Regions from separate parts of the Shewanella sp. SM32 genome, predicted to be linked through region 1. Evidence: predicted binding sites of a transcription regulator. Region 1 holds the regulator's gene; each other region holds the start of a gene.
What was found. Region 1 encodes sigma-54, which starts transcription at its own class of promoters, with help from an activator protein. Its sites were predicted from a motif close to GTTGGCACGNNNNTNGNNT; they were not measured.
Positions count from the first base shown of each region.

Region 2: the regulator sigma-54 is predicted to act here: its motif matches at 2,246-2,264, upstream of flhA (flagellar biosynthesis protein FlhA).
Region 3: the regulator sigma-54 is predicted to act here: its motif matches at 1,682-1,700, upstream of L5M10_RS02150 (DUF1328 family protein).

Region 1 covers NZ_JAKKRO010000024.1:49,486-53,682, reverse strand. Annotated here, with positions in the region: gene rapZ (RNase adapter RapZ) at 1-613, opposite strand, end outside; gene ptsN (PTS IIA-like nitrogen regulatory protein PtsN) at 610-1,053, opposite strand; gene hpf (ribosome hibernation promoting factor) at 1,056-1,343, opposite strand; gene L5M10_RS11765 (RNA polymerase factor sigma-54) at 1,372-2,850, opposite strand; gene lptB (LPS export ABC transporter ATP-binding protein) at 2,958-3,689, opposite strand; gene lptA (lipopolysaccharide transport periplasmic protein LptA) at 3,686-4,197, opposite strand, start outside.
Region 2 covers NZ_JAKKRO010000013.1:19,315-23,511, forward strand. Annotated here, with positions in the region: gene fliQ (flagellar biosynthesis protein FliQ) at 1-165, shown strand, start outside; gene fliR (flagellar biosynthetic protein FliR) at 170-967, shown strand; gene flhB (flagellar biosynthesis protein FlhB) at 986-2,116, shown strand; gene flhA (flagellar biosynthesis protein FlhA) at 2,300-4,197, shown strand, end outside.
Region 3 covers NZ_JAKKRO010000003.1:119,520-123,716, forward strand. Annotated here, with positions in the region: gene pfaD (eicosapentaenoate synthase subunit PfaD) at 1-1,426, shown strand, start outside; gene L5M10_RS02150 (DUF1328 family protein) at 1,782-1,958, shown strand; gene L5M10_RS02155 (hypothetical protein) at 1,982-2,176, shown strand; gene L5M10_RS02160 (diacylglycerol kinase family protein) at 2,321-4,000, shown strand; gene L5M10_RS02165 (hypothetical protein) at 4,051-4,197, opposite strand, start outside.

The DNA.
Region 1 (4,197 bases):
CGGGTTCATCTAAGCCAGTCAATGGCCGCAGCGCCAACTCCCAGTGGGGATTGGGCAGGAAGCGCACATCGAACATAAAGTCGGCTTCGGTGGGCATTCCGTGCTTAAAGCCAAAGGACTCGAAGTTGATCACGAGTTCTTTATCGACACTACCAAGGAGAATTTGTCTGACTTGGTCGCTTAAATCATAGATATTCAAATTCGACGTATCTATGTAGTGATCGACCAGTTTTGACATAGGCTCGAGCAGTTTCCCCTCCAGCTTTATCGCTTCTTGCAAAGAGACTCGGCTCTTCGACAAAGGATGCAAACGGCGGGTTTCGCTGTAACGCTTGAGCAGAATTTTATCGCTGGAGTTAAGGAAGAAGCTCGTTAACTCAGTATCTGGAGGTAGGCTAGCGAGTTGTTTTACTAAGACCTTATCCTGCTCAGGCATGTTACGCACGTCGACACTGATGGCGACGAGATCGTTTCTGCCTTTGAGTTGCTCAAGCAAACTGCCAATCAATGGCAAGGGAAGGTTATCGACACAATAATAGCCGAGATCTTCGAGTACCCTAAGGGCGACAGATTTGCCTGAGCCTGAGCGGCCCGACACTATGACCAGTTTCATCCAGTGATTACCTGATAGAGTTCCGTTTCATCATGCGTCTTGCGTAATTGCTTTAATATTTGCTTGTCGCTCAGCTTTTCGGCCATGCAAGACAAGGTACTTAAGTGCTGCTGACATTGGTCTGCAGGCACCAGTAGTGCAAATAAAATATCAACAGGTTGCTTATCGATAGCATCAAATGCTATCGGCTCTTCACACTTAATTAGTATGGCAATGGGCTGATCTATATCGGCTAGTCGACCATGTGGAATGGCGATGCCGTTACCTATACCTGTGCTCCCCATCTTTTCGCGCGCCACTAGGCTTTCGAATATCTCTTGAGATGAGAGGGTCGGGTACTGGGCAGCGACTAAGTCGCTGATGAGTTCCAGTACCTTTTTCTTGCTGCCCGGAGTGGCGCAGGTAGTGCACTCCGGCCGCAGTATGGTACAAAGTTCCATTATTAGTGTTTTGTTAACTTCTCTTTGTGTTTAATAACCTGACGGTCAAGCTTGTCAATCAGGGCGTCTATAGCGGCATACATGTCAGCATGCTCTGAAGTAGCAAAAACTTCACCACCTATGAGGTTTATTCTCGCTTCGGCAATCTGTTGCATTTTCTCAACATTGAGCACAACGTGCACATTATTGATCTGTTCGAAATGGCGTTCAAGTTTTGAAAACTTTTCTTCTACATATGCACGTAACGATTCGGTAATTTCGACATGGTGTCCACTTAGGTTTATTTGCATAGAAACGTCCTCCGATATCCACTGTAGGTTATAAACTTTTACGCTGATTAGAAGGTGGAATAAGCATAGCCTCTCGGTACTTCGCAATGGTTCTGCGGGCTACGTTGATCCCTTGTTCTGCCAGAAGTTGTGCCATCTTACTATCGCTTAATGGTTTTTTCTGGTTTTCCGCTGCCACCAGTTTCTTTATAAAGGCTCTGATTGCTGTGGATGAGCACTCACCACCATCGTCAGTACCGACGTGGCTAGAGAAGAAGTATTTTAGTTCAAAAAGTCCCTTAGGGGTATGCATGTATTTTTGAGTTGTGACCCGTGAGATGGTGGACTCATGCATTTCTACCGCTTCGGCAATATCGTTAAGCACCATAGGCTTCATGGCTTCTTCACCATACTCAAAGAAACCTTGCTGATATTGCACTATGCAATTAGCAACTTTAAGCAAAGTATCGTTACGGCTTTCTAAGCTCTTAATAAACCATTTAGCCTCTTGCAGATGGCCGCGAATAAATTGGCTATCGGCTTGGTTTTTGGTACTGCGTGCCATAGAAGCATAATGTTGATTTACATTGATTTTTGGCATGCAGTCAGGATTAAGCTCAACGACCCAGCGGCCATTTTTCTTCGACACAGACACATCTGGGATAACGTATTCGTCATTATTGGGCGTGATCAACAAACCTGGGCGAGGATTGAGGGTTTGGATAAGTGCTATACCATCCCTTAATTCATCTTCTTTTAATTTAGTCTTACGCATCAATAACCTAAAATCACGGGCGGCGATCAGATCTAAATGATCTTTGATCAGCATACGGGCGTTTTCTAGGTTGGGAGTATCAGCGGCGAAATGCGACAGTTGGATCAGCAGGCATTCACTTAAATCGCGGGCGGCAACGCCTATGGGATCAAAATGCTGAATACGCTTGAGTACGGCTTCGACTTCGTCAAGCTCAACTTCAGGATTGCCCATGGCTTCGAGAATTTCTTCAGTGCTTTGGGTGAGATAGCCCTGATCGTCGATGGCATCAATAATGGCGGTGGCAATGGCTAAATCGGTTTCAGAAAACGGCGTGAGGTTTTTTTGCCATTCTAAGTGTTCGTACAAACCTTCACTGGTCTCGCCTTGGAAGGGCATATCGTCTTCACGACTGCCGCCGGGGCCTGAGTTTGGGGAGGCGGTAAACACTTCATCCCATGTGGTGTCCATGGGGAGCTCATCGGGCATGGATTCTTTGGTTAGCGACTCTGCCGTATCTATGGTGGAGCTGTCTTTTTCTGGTGGCAGAGTGCTAGATTCACTGAAATCCGTATCGGATAGCGTTTGGTTTACAGGGGTTTTAGTGGCGTCGAATTGATCCTCTTCCAGCTCGAGAAGGGGATTAGAATCTAATGCTTGCTGGATCTCTTGCTGCAGTTCTAATGACGACAGTTGCAACAGACGTATAGCCTGTTGTAGTTGTGGCGTCATGGTTAACTGTTGACCCAGTTTGAGCTGGAGTGACGCTTTCATGTTACCGCTGATCCCTACGTTATTATTGTTGGATGAGGTCGCTTATTATCATTTTGAGTGAAGCCCAATGGCGGTATAAATTGCCTCCATTGGCTTCGCTCGATTAACTATAGCCTGAATTGTTCACCTAAGTACACAGCCCTAACTTGCTGATTGTCTAAGATCTCTGCTGGAGTTCCTTCGGCAATCAGGTTTCCGTGACTCACAATATAAGCATGTTCACATACATCTAATGTCTCGCGGACATTATGGTCTGTGATCAGTACGCCAAGGCCGCGACTTTTGAGTTGTTCGATAATCTTCTTGATGTCGATAACCGAAATAGGATCGACGCCGGCAAACGGTTCATCGAGCAAAATGAACTTAGGATTAGCGGCTAAAGCCCGCGCAATTTCGACGCGACGACGTTCGCCACCCGACAATGACATGCCTTGGCTGTCACGGATGTGGGTGATATGAAACTCTTCGAGCAGATGTTCTAGTTCTTCTTCTCGTTCTTCGTTTTTAAGTTCTTTACGAGTTTGCAGTACGGCCATGATGTTGTCATGAACAGTTAGCTTACGAAAGATACTGGCTTCCTGCGGTAAGTAACCTATGCCTTTGCGGGCACGCAGATGCATAGGATCTGCGGTTAAATCATCATCGTCGATAAAGATATGCCCCTTATCGCTCTTCACTAGCCCGACAACCATGTAAAAGGTCGTGGTTTTACCGGCACCGTTTGGACCGAGTAGGCCAACGACTTGACCGGTTTTTACCGTCAGACTGACGTCTTTAACCACTTGGCGACTCTTGTAACTTTTTGCCAGATTTTGTGCTCTTAAGGTGATTTGGGTCATTTAGAGTCCTGCTTTTTTACAGGTTTATCCGCTGGAGCATCTGATTTAGCATCATCTTGATAGTTTTCTGGCTGAATAATAGTGATCACGCGATCGTCACCACTGCCAGTACTCTCGGCCATCAATTTCTGTTGAATCATGTTATAGCGGATTAAATTGCCTGTAACTTGGCTACCCGCTTGATCTAATGACGCCATACCTTTCAGAGTTAAGGTGCGGCTTGCCATATCGTAACGAATTTCTTTCGCGCTCGCCGATGCAGGACGGCCATCGTCTAATATCTGGCTATACGTAGCAGGGTTGCCTGTGGCGACTAAAGTTTTGCTATTTTCACCTTCAGCGGAAAATGCACGCAGTTCATTTGCTTGGATTTTTATTGAGCCTTGGGTAACTTCCACCGGACCAAAGAAGATGATCTGGTTGTTTTTGATATCCGCAGTTTGGCTCACAGCTTTAATTTTGACTTCTTGCTTTAAGTCGCCCACTTTCGCGAAAGCACTCATGCTCA
Region 2 (4,197 bases), on a different contig from region 1:
GCTGTGTTTCAAGCGGCGACTTCTATTAACGAGCAAACCTTAAGTTTCCTTCCGCGTTTGTTAGTGACACTTTTTGGCCTAATGTTTATGGGACATTGGTTAGTTGAAACCCTGATGGACTTTTTCATCGAGATGGTGAATCGCATTCCTCAAGTGATAGGCTAACGCGATGGAGCTGCTGCTCGATACCTTAATGCAAACCATTGCTGCTTATATTTGGCCATTGTTTCGCGTCGCGAGCATGTTGATGGTCATGGTAGTATTTGGGGCGGCAACGACACCAACTCGAGTGCGTTTATTATTGGCGATGGCAATTACCTTTGCGATAGCACCCGTTCTTCCTCCAACTCAAAATGTGGATTTATTTTCGTTAAGCGCAGTGTTCATCACGGCGCAGCAAATTATAATCGGTGTTGCCATGGGATTTGTGACTCAAATGGTGATGCAAGTCTTTGTGCTCACCGGACAGATCATTGGTATGCAGACTAGTTTAGGCTTTGCCTCTATGGTTGATCCCGGTTCTGGCCAACAAACACCCGTTATTGGTAACTTTTTTCTTTTATTGGCGACATTGATTTTCTTAGCTGTGGATGGCCATCTTTTGATGATCCGTATGCTAGTGGCAAGCTTTGAAACTTTGCCGATTTCTAATCAAGGCTTAACACTGACAAGTTATCGATCGCTGGCTGATTGGGGGTCGTATATGTTTGGTGCGGCACTCACTATGTCGATATCTGCGATTATCGCCTTGTTATTAGTCAACTTGTCCTTCGGGGTCATGACCCGCGCCGCGCCGCAATTGAATATTTTCTCTATTGGTTTTCCGATCACTATGATTGGTGGACTGTTTATTCTGTGGTTAACCCTAACACCGGTAATGGCGCACTTCGATGAAGTATGGTCGACGGCTCAAGTGCTGCTTTGCGATATGTTAGCGCTCCAATGTAACGCTGATGGCTTGATATGATGGGATTAGGAGAAGCCCATGGCTGAAGAATCAAGTGGCGAACGTACAGAGGAACCCACGGGGAGGCGTCTAGAACAGGCGCGGGAAAAAGGACAAATTGCACGTTCGAAAGAACTCGGGACTGCAGCGGTATTGATTTCGGCGGCATGTGGGTTTTATATGCTAGGCCCGAGTTTGGCCATTAGCCTAACTCGGGTGTTTGAAATTGTATTTACCATGGATAGGGCGCAAATTTTTGATACTAATGAAATGTTCAACGTGTGGGGTGTTGTTGCGAGTGAAATAGCCTGGCCCATGGCTAAAATTATGCTACTGATTGTGGTTGTTGCGTTTATTGGTAACGTCTCTCTTGGAGGAATCAATTTTTCGACCCAAGCTATGATGCCAAAAGCCAGTAAAATGAGTCCCCTTGCTGGTTTTAAACGCATGTTTGGCGTGCAGGCTCTGGTTGAGCTCACCAAAGGCATTGCTAAATTTTCGGTAGTAGCGTTTTCTGCTTATTTTTTATTAAGTTTCTATTTCAATGACATCATGTTGCTGTCTAGCGATCATCTTCCTGGTAATGTTTACCATGCATTAGATTTGTTGGTTTGGATGTTTATCCTGTTATGTTCCTCGATTTTGTTTATTGTTGTCATAGATGTGCCATTTCAACTTTGGAATCACAACAAACAACTTAAGATGACCAAACAAGAAGTAAAAGATGAGTATAAAGATACTGAAGGGAAGCCTGAAGTCAAAGGGCGAGTACGGCAGTTACAGCGCGAGTTGGCGCAGCGTCGAATGATGGCTGAAGTGCCAAATGCCGATGTGATTGTCGTTAACCCTGAGCATTTTGCCGTTGCGATTAAATACGATGTGCAGCGCTCTGCGGCTCCCTTTGTGATAGCGAAAGGTGTTGATGATGTGGCCTTTAAAATACGTGAGATTGCCCGCGCGCACAATATTGCGATTGTCTCGGCCCCACCACTTGCAAGGGCTATTTACCATACGACTAAGTTAGATCAGCAGATCCCTGAAGGTTTGTTTACTGCTGTCGCACAGATTTTGGCTTATGTATTCCAGCTGCGCCAATATCAAAAAGGACGCGGCCGTAAACCTATTCCTGTCCCACTCAATCAACCTATACCAGATGAATTGAAATATTGAACCACTAGTCTCAGATGGTAGTCATTGGCAAAGCTGATGATGTCGAGTTCATTTGTTTTTTTATGGCTAATTTTATGTATATCAATCAGTCACAGTACATATCTTTCCTTCATTAATGGCTTTAATCTTGTTGGCGCGTTTTTTGCTTCATGCTATTACACGTCAAAGTTTAGGTTATAGCGAATGGATGTTAAAGCGACTCTTGGTCAAGTAAAACAAATTAGGCTCAGCACTTTTAAAGGCATTGGCACGCCGGTGGTTGTGCTTGCTGCATTGGCCATGATTGTTTTACCTATCCCTCCATTTCTATTAGACATACTCTTTTCATTCAACATTGCGTTAGCTCTCATCGTATTGCTGGTGGCTATTTATACCGATAGACCCTTAGATTTTGCTGCCTTCCCAACTGTGTTACTGGTGGCGACGTTATTACGCCTTGCGCTCAACGTTGCCTCTACTCGTGTGGTTTTACTTGAGGGTCATAATGGCGGTGATGCCGCGGGTAAGGTGATTGAAGCCTTCGGTTCTGTGGTGATCGGTGGTAACTATGCCGTTGGTCTAGTGGTATTTATCATTTTGATTATCATCAACTTTGCGGTGGTGACTAAAGGTGCTGGTCGTATCGCAGAAGTCAGTGCCCGCTTTACCTTGGATGCTATGCCTGGTAAGCAAATGGCAATCGATGCTGACTTAAATGCTGGAACCTTAAACCAAGATCAAGCGAGAATACGCCGTGCCGAAGTGACCCGTGAAGCCGATTTCTATGGTGCGATGGACGGTGCGTCCAAATTCGTTAAAGGGGATGCGATTGCCGGTATCATGATCTTAGTGATCAACATCGTAGGTGGTTTCATCATAGGGATTGTGCAGCATGGCTTAAGTTTCTCTGAAGCGGTTGAAATTTATACCTTACTGACTATCGGTGATGGTTTAGTGGCGCAGATCCCTGGTCTATTATTGTCAATCGCCGCAGCCTTGATGGTGACTCGTCAAAACGAGTCAGGTGATATGGGCCAAATGATGATGAGTCAGATGTTTGACAGTCATAAGTCATTGGGTATCGCCGCCGGAGTCCTGTTTGTCATGGGTATTGTTCCTGGTATGCCGCACATGGCGTTTTTAAGCTTTGCCTTTATGACGGCTGGTGCAGCTTATTTTGTTTATAAACGAAATGAAAACAAACGTCTTAAAGCGCTAGAACAAGTGAAATCGGGTCCAATAGAAAGACAAGATAAAGAGCCTAAAGAGCTAGGTTGGGACGATGTACATCATGTTGACACTATTGGTCTTGAGGTTGGATATCGTTTGATCCCTCTGGTAGACAAGGGCCAAGGTGGCGAGTTACTAAGCCGTATCAAAGGCGTGCGTAAAAAGTTGTCTCAGGAACTAGGCTTCTTAGTGCCCGCGGTGCATATTCGCGATAACTTAGATTTATCGCCTAATGCGTATCGCATTTCATTAATGGGCGTCGTCGTCGGAGAGGCAGATATTCGTCATGATTGCGAATTGGCGATCAACCCTGGTCAAGTCTATGGCAAACTCGATGGTATCGAAACGCGCGATCCCGCTTTTGGCCTAGAAGCGGTATGGATCGCTCCTGAGTTACGTGAGCACGCACAAACATTAGGTTATACCGTCGTCGATGCCGCCACTGTTGTTGCAACTCATATTAGTCAATTACTCACAAATAATGCCGCTAAGTTGTTAGGCTACGAAGAAGTGCAACAACTGATGGATATGCTTGCGAAACACTCACCTAAGCTGGTTGATGGCTTTATTCCAGATATCATGCCACTAGGACATGTCGTAAAAGTGATGCAGAACCTATTAAATGAAGGGGTTTCAGTTAGAGACTTGCGTACTATAGTGCAAACTTTGTTAGAATATGGCACTAAGAGTAATGACACTGAAGTCTTGACTGCCGCTGTGCGTATCGCTTTGAAACGTATGATAGTTCAGGAAATCTCAGGCCCAGAGCTCGAAATCCCCGTCATTACTTTGGCGCCAGAGTTGGAACAGATGTTGCATCAGTCAATGCAAGCAACCGGTGGTGATGGTCCTAATATTGAACCCGGTCTTGC
Region 3 (4,197 bases), on a different contig from region 1:
CTCACACCCTGTCAGCGCCTTTGCCCCTGCCCTTGGCACCCAAAGTTTAGGCGACAGTAATTTTCGCCGCGTACACGGGGTTAAATACGCTTACTACGCTGGCGCCATGGCCAACGGTATTGCCTCGGAAGAACTGGTTATCGCGCTAGGTCAAGCGGGCATTTTGTGTTCGTTTGGCGCGGCGGGGTTAATTCCATCCCGCGTTGAAGCGGCCATTACCCGCATTCAAGCGGCGCTTCCCAATGGTCCTTATGCTTTTAACTTAATTCACAGCCCAAGCGAGCCCGCATTAGAGCGCGGCAGCGTTGAGTTGTTTTTAAAACATAAAGTGCGCACGGTCGAAGCCTCGGCATTTTTAGGTTTAACGCCGCAAATCGTCTATTACCGCGCGGCGGGTTTGAGCCGCGACGAACATGGCGAGATAGTCATTGGCAACAAAGTCATAGCCAAAATCAGCCGCACCGAAGTCGCGACTAAGTTTATGGAGCCGGCGCCGGCCAAAATCCTCCAGCAATTAGTGAGTGACGGCCTTATCAGCCAAGACCAAATGGCGATGGCATTACTGGTGCCCATGGCAGACGACATCACAGCCGAAGCCGACTCCGGCGGCCATACCGACAATCGTCCATTAGTCACGCTATTACCGACGATTTTGGCGCTTAAAGATGAAATCCAAGCTAAGTATCAATACAAAACGCCTATCCGCGTAGGTGCTGGCGGCGGCGTCGGCACACCCGATGCAGCATTAGCCACCTTCAACATGGGCGCGGCCTTTATCGTCACAGGTTCAATCAACCAAGCCTGCGTCGAAGCGGGCGCGAGTGAACACACTCGTAAGTTACTCGCCACCACAGAAATGGCCGATGTAACTATGGCGCCTGCCGCCGATATGTTCGAAATGGGCGTGAAATTACAAGTGGTTAAGCGCGGCACTCTGTTCCCGATGCGCGCCAATAAGCTGTATGAGATCTACACCCGTTACGATTCGATTGATGCCATCCCTGCGGACGAGCGTAAAAAGCTCGAAGAGCAAGTGTTCCGTTCATCACTCGATGATATTTGGGCGGGCACTGTCGCCCACTTTAACGAGCGCGATCCTAAGCAAATCGAGCGTGCACTAGATAACCCAAAACGTAAGATGGCGCTGATTTTCCGCTGGTATTTGGGTCTGTCTAGCCGCTGGTCAAACACAGGCGAAATCGGCCGCGAAATGGATTACCAAATTTGGGCAGGCCCAGCGCTCGGCGCATTTAATGCTTGGGCGAAAGGCAGTTATTTAGATGACTATAAGGCCCGTAATGCGGTGGATTTAGCCAAACATTTAATGGTGGGCGCAGCATATCAATCCCGCATTAACTTGCTGTTATCCCAAGGCGCGAGCATTCCAGTTAGCCTGCAGCGCTGGAAACCGCTAAATCGTTTTTAAACGTATTTAGCTCCTATCATCTTGTATTATAAGATCATAATATCTTCAAGCCGACACAAACTCACAGTGTCGGCTTTTATTTGTCTTTACTTATGAACGACATCAGCTCACAGTCTTTGATTCAACGTATTAGGCTGAAACTCTTACCGAAGCTTAGGTAAAAATTGCCTACCCCTCTTTTAATTCACTCACACCATTTTAAATAAAATGATTTAAATTATATTTAAAATCAATTAACTACTTAAAATTTTTAAAGTTGGCATTAAGATCGCAATCAAGTAAGAGCCATTAGCCGTTACCTTACAAGTGACACAAACGGTCATGAGAAGGATTAATACAAGGGCAGGAGGTTATTATGCTAGGTTGGACATTAGTATTTCTAGTTGTTGCCGTGATTGCCGGGTTGTTAGGATTTGCTGGGATTGCTGGCGCAGCGGCGGGAATAGCGAAAATCATTTTCTTCATATTTATTGTGTTATTAGTGATTTCTCTGCTGATCAATACCCTTAAGGGTAAATCACCGCGACTATAATTTTTTTAGAAAAGGAGATAGATATGAAACCATTTACCCTGATGACAAGTGCAGCATTCGCATTATTACTCGCCCTAGGTTTAACGGCCTGTAGTGATAACAAAGCCGAAGACGCGGGCGAAAAAATCGATGAAGTAATGACTGATACAGGTAACGCCATCGAAGATGCCTGTGAAGAAGTCAAAGAAGGTGTTAAAGCTAAAGATACTAAGTGCTAAACAAACCTGACTTTAGGATGGCAATAGACTCGTCTACTGCCACCCTTTTAGTTTAGACTCGCTCATTTCTGCATCTCTCATCTCGACATCTATCCATTCAAGTGCAACGATTTTAACCAAGAACAATGGCATTGGAGGGCTTGCATGCTAACGAAGATCCACATCAAATATTTGTACACTGCAGGTGCAGTATTGTTAGCCTATTTTGCAGTAACAGACACTTCTCCCCTGCTCACTTTCATTTGTGCATGGACAAGTCTGTCACTGTTTTTAGTCGGTTCAGCCTATTGGTTTAATCTCGCCAGTATTTTTAGAAAACGCCAAGATGGCACTATCCCTTGGTATATTCGTTGGGGTTTTATTCCCTTTTTATTAGGCAGTCGACTCTATAACCACTGGGCCAGAAAATACGATTCAGTACCGCCCATGCAGAGGATTGATGAACATCTGTATCTCGGCTGTAGACTCTTTTCCGCAGATCTGGAAACGATTAAAGCCAATAAGATCACTGCCATTCTGGATGTCACCGCTGAATTTGATGGCTTAGATTGGTCGCAATTTGAAGATCATATCGAGTATTTAAATATTCCCATCCTCGACCATAGCGTACCGACCAGCGCCCAACTCAATCAAGCCGTTAACTGGCTGCACCGCCAAGTGCGCGCCAATAAACAGGTACTCATCCACTGTGCTATGGGTCGTGGCCGCTCAGTGCTGGTACTCGCCGCTTATTTGGTTTGTAAAGATAAACAACAGCACTTCGCCGAAGTACTGCAGCAGATAAAGCAAATTCGCAAAACCGCTGGCTTAAACAAATGGCAATTACGCGCGCTCGATCGCATGCTCAGTCAAGGGAAAATTAACATCCACAAAGTGGCGTGGATTATCGCCAACCCAGTCTCTGGTGGCGGGAAATGGCAAGAATACAGCGAGCAAATCAAAGATGAACTCAAAGCCTATTTTGACCTGACTTTAAAACTCACAACAGCAGACGAAACTGCAAATATCTTCGCCGAGCAAGCCCGTAATGCAGGCGCTGATATCATTATCGCCTGTGGTGGCGATGGTACTGTGACTGAAGTGGCCTCTCAAATCGTTGATACGGATATCGTCTTAGGCATCATTCCTCTTGGCACAACTAATGCCCTCAGCCATGCCCTCTTTGGTTTAGGCAGTAAGCTTATTCCTATCTCTCAGGCGCTGGATAATATTATTCAAGGGCATTGCCAAGCCATTGATACCGCGCGTTGTAATGAGGCGTTAGTGTTGTTGCTTGTGGGCATAGGGTTTGAGCAACAAATGATTGAATCCGCAAACCGTGAGCGTAAAAATGCCCTCGGCCAGTTTGCCTACCTCGATGGCTTATGGCGCGCAGTGAATGCCGATATCACTTTAACCATCCAGCTCAGCTTAGATGATGCAAAACCCACAACATTGACGACCCATAGCCTAATCGTTGCCAATGCCGCACCGTTTACCAGCGTGTTGGCGCAGGGCGATGGCGAACCAAACATGACCGACGGTTTGCTCGACATTACTTGGTTGGATGCTGGCGATGAACCCAAAGAGCAGTTGCTTAGCCTCGCTGAATTAGCGATTGCAGGATGGGTAAAAGAAGGCAATAAAAATGTGCGAGATCAACAAGCGAGTGCAAGTAAAGTCCATCATGCCCATGCTAAAAAGGTCACCATCAGCAGCCAGCCTAAGTGTAAATATGTGATTGATGGTGAAGTATTTGAGCCAGCGGATCTCACTATTGAAGTCCAGCCAGCATCTCTTAAAGTGTTTGTTCCTTATCAGGAAACCACAGAGCAAGATGAGTGATCGTTGTGGAGGACATCCAGCCTAACTTTTTAGGCTGGATGACTGGGCATTTATAGAACGAACAAAAAATATAAAATATTCAACAAAATAAATATAACCAGCAGAACCAGTACCCGCATGAAATTAAATTCACTACCTTTGGGAAGTGATTTTTGAGTGGTGTTACTAAAATCCTGAAATTTACAGTCTATTGCCTG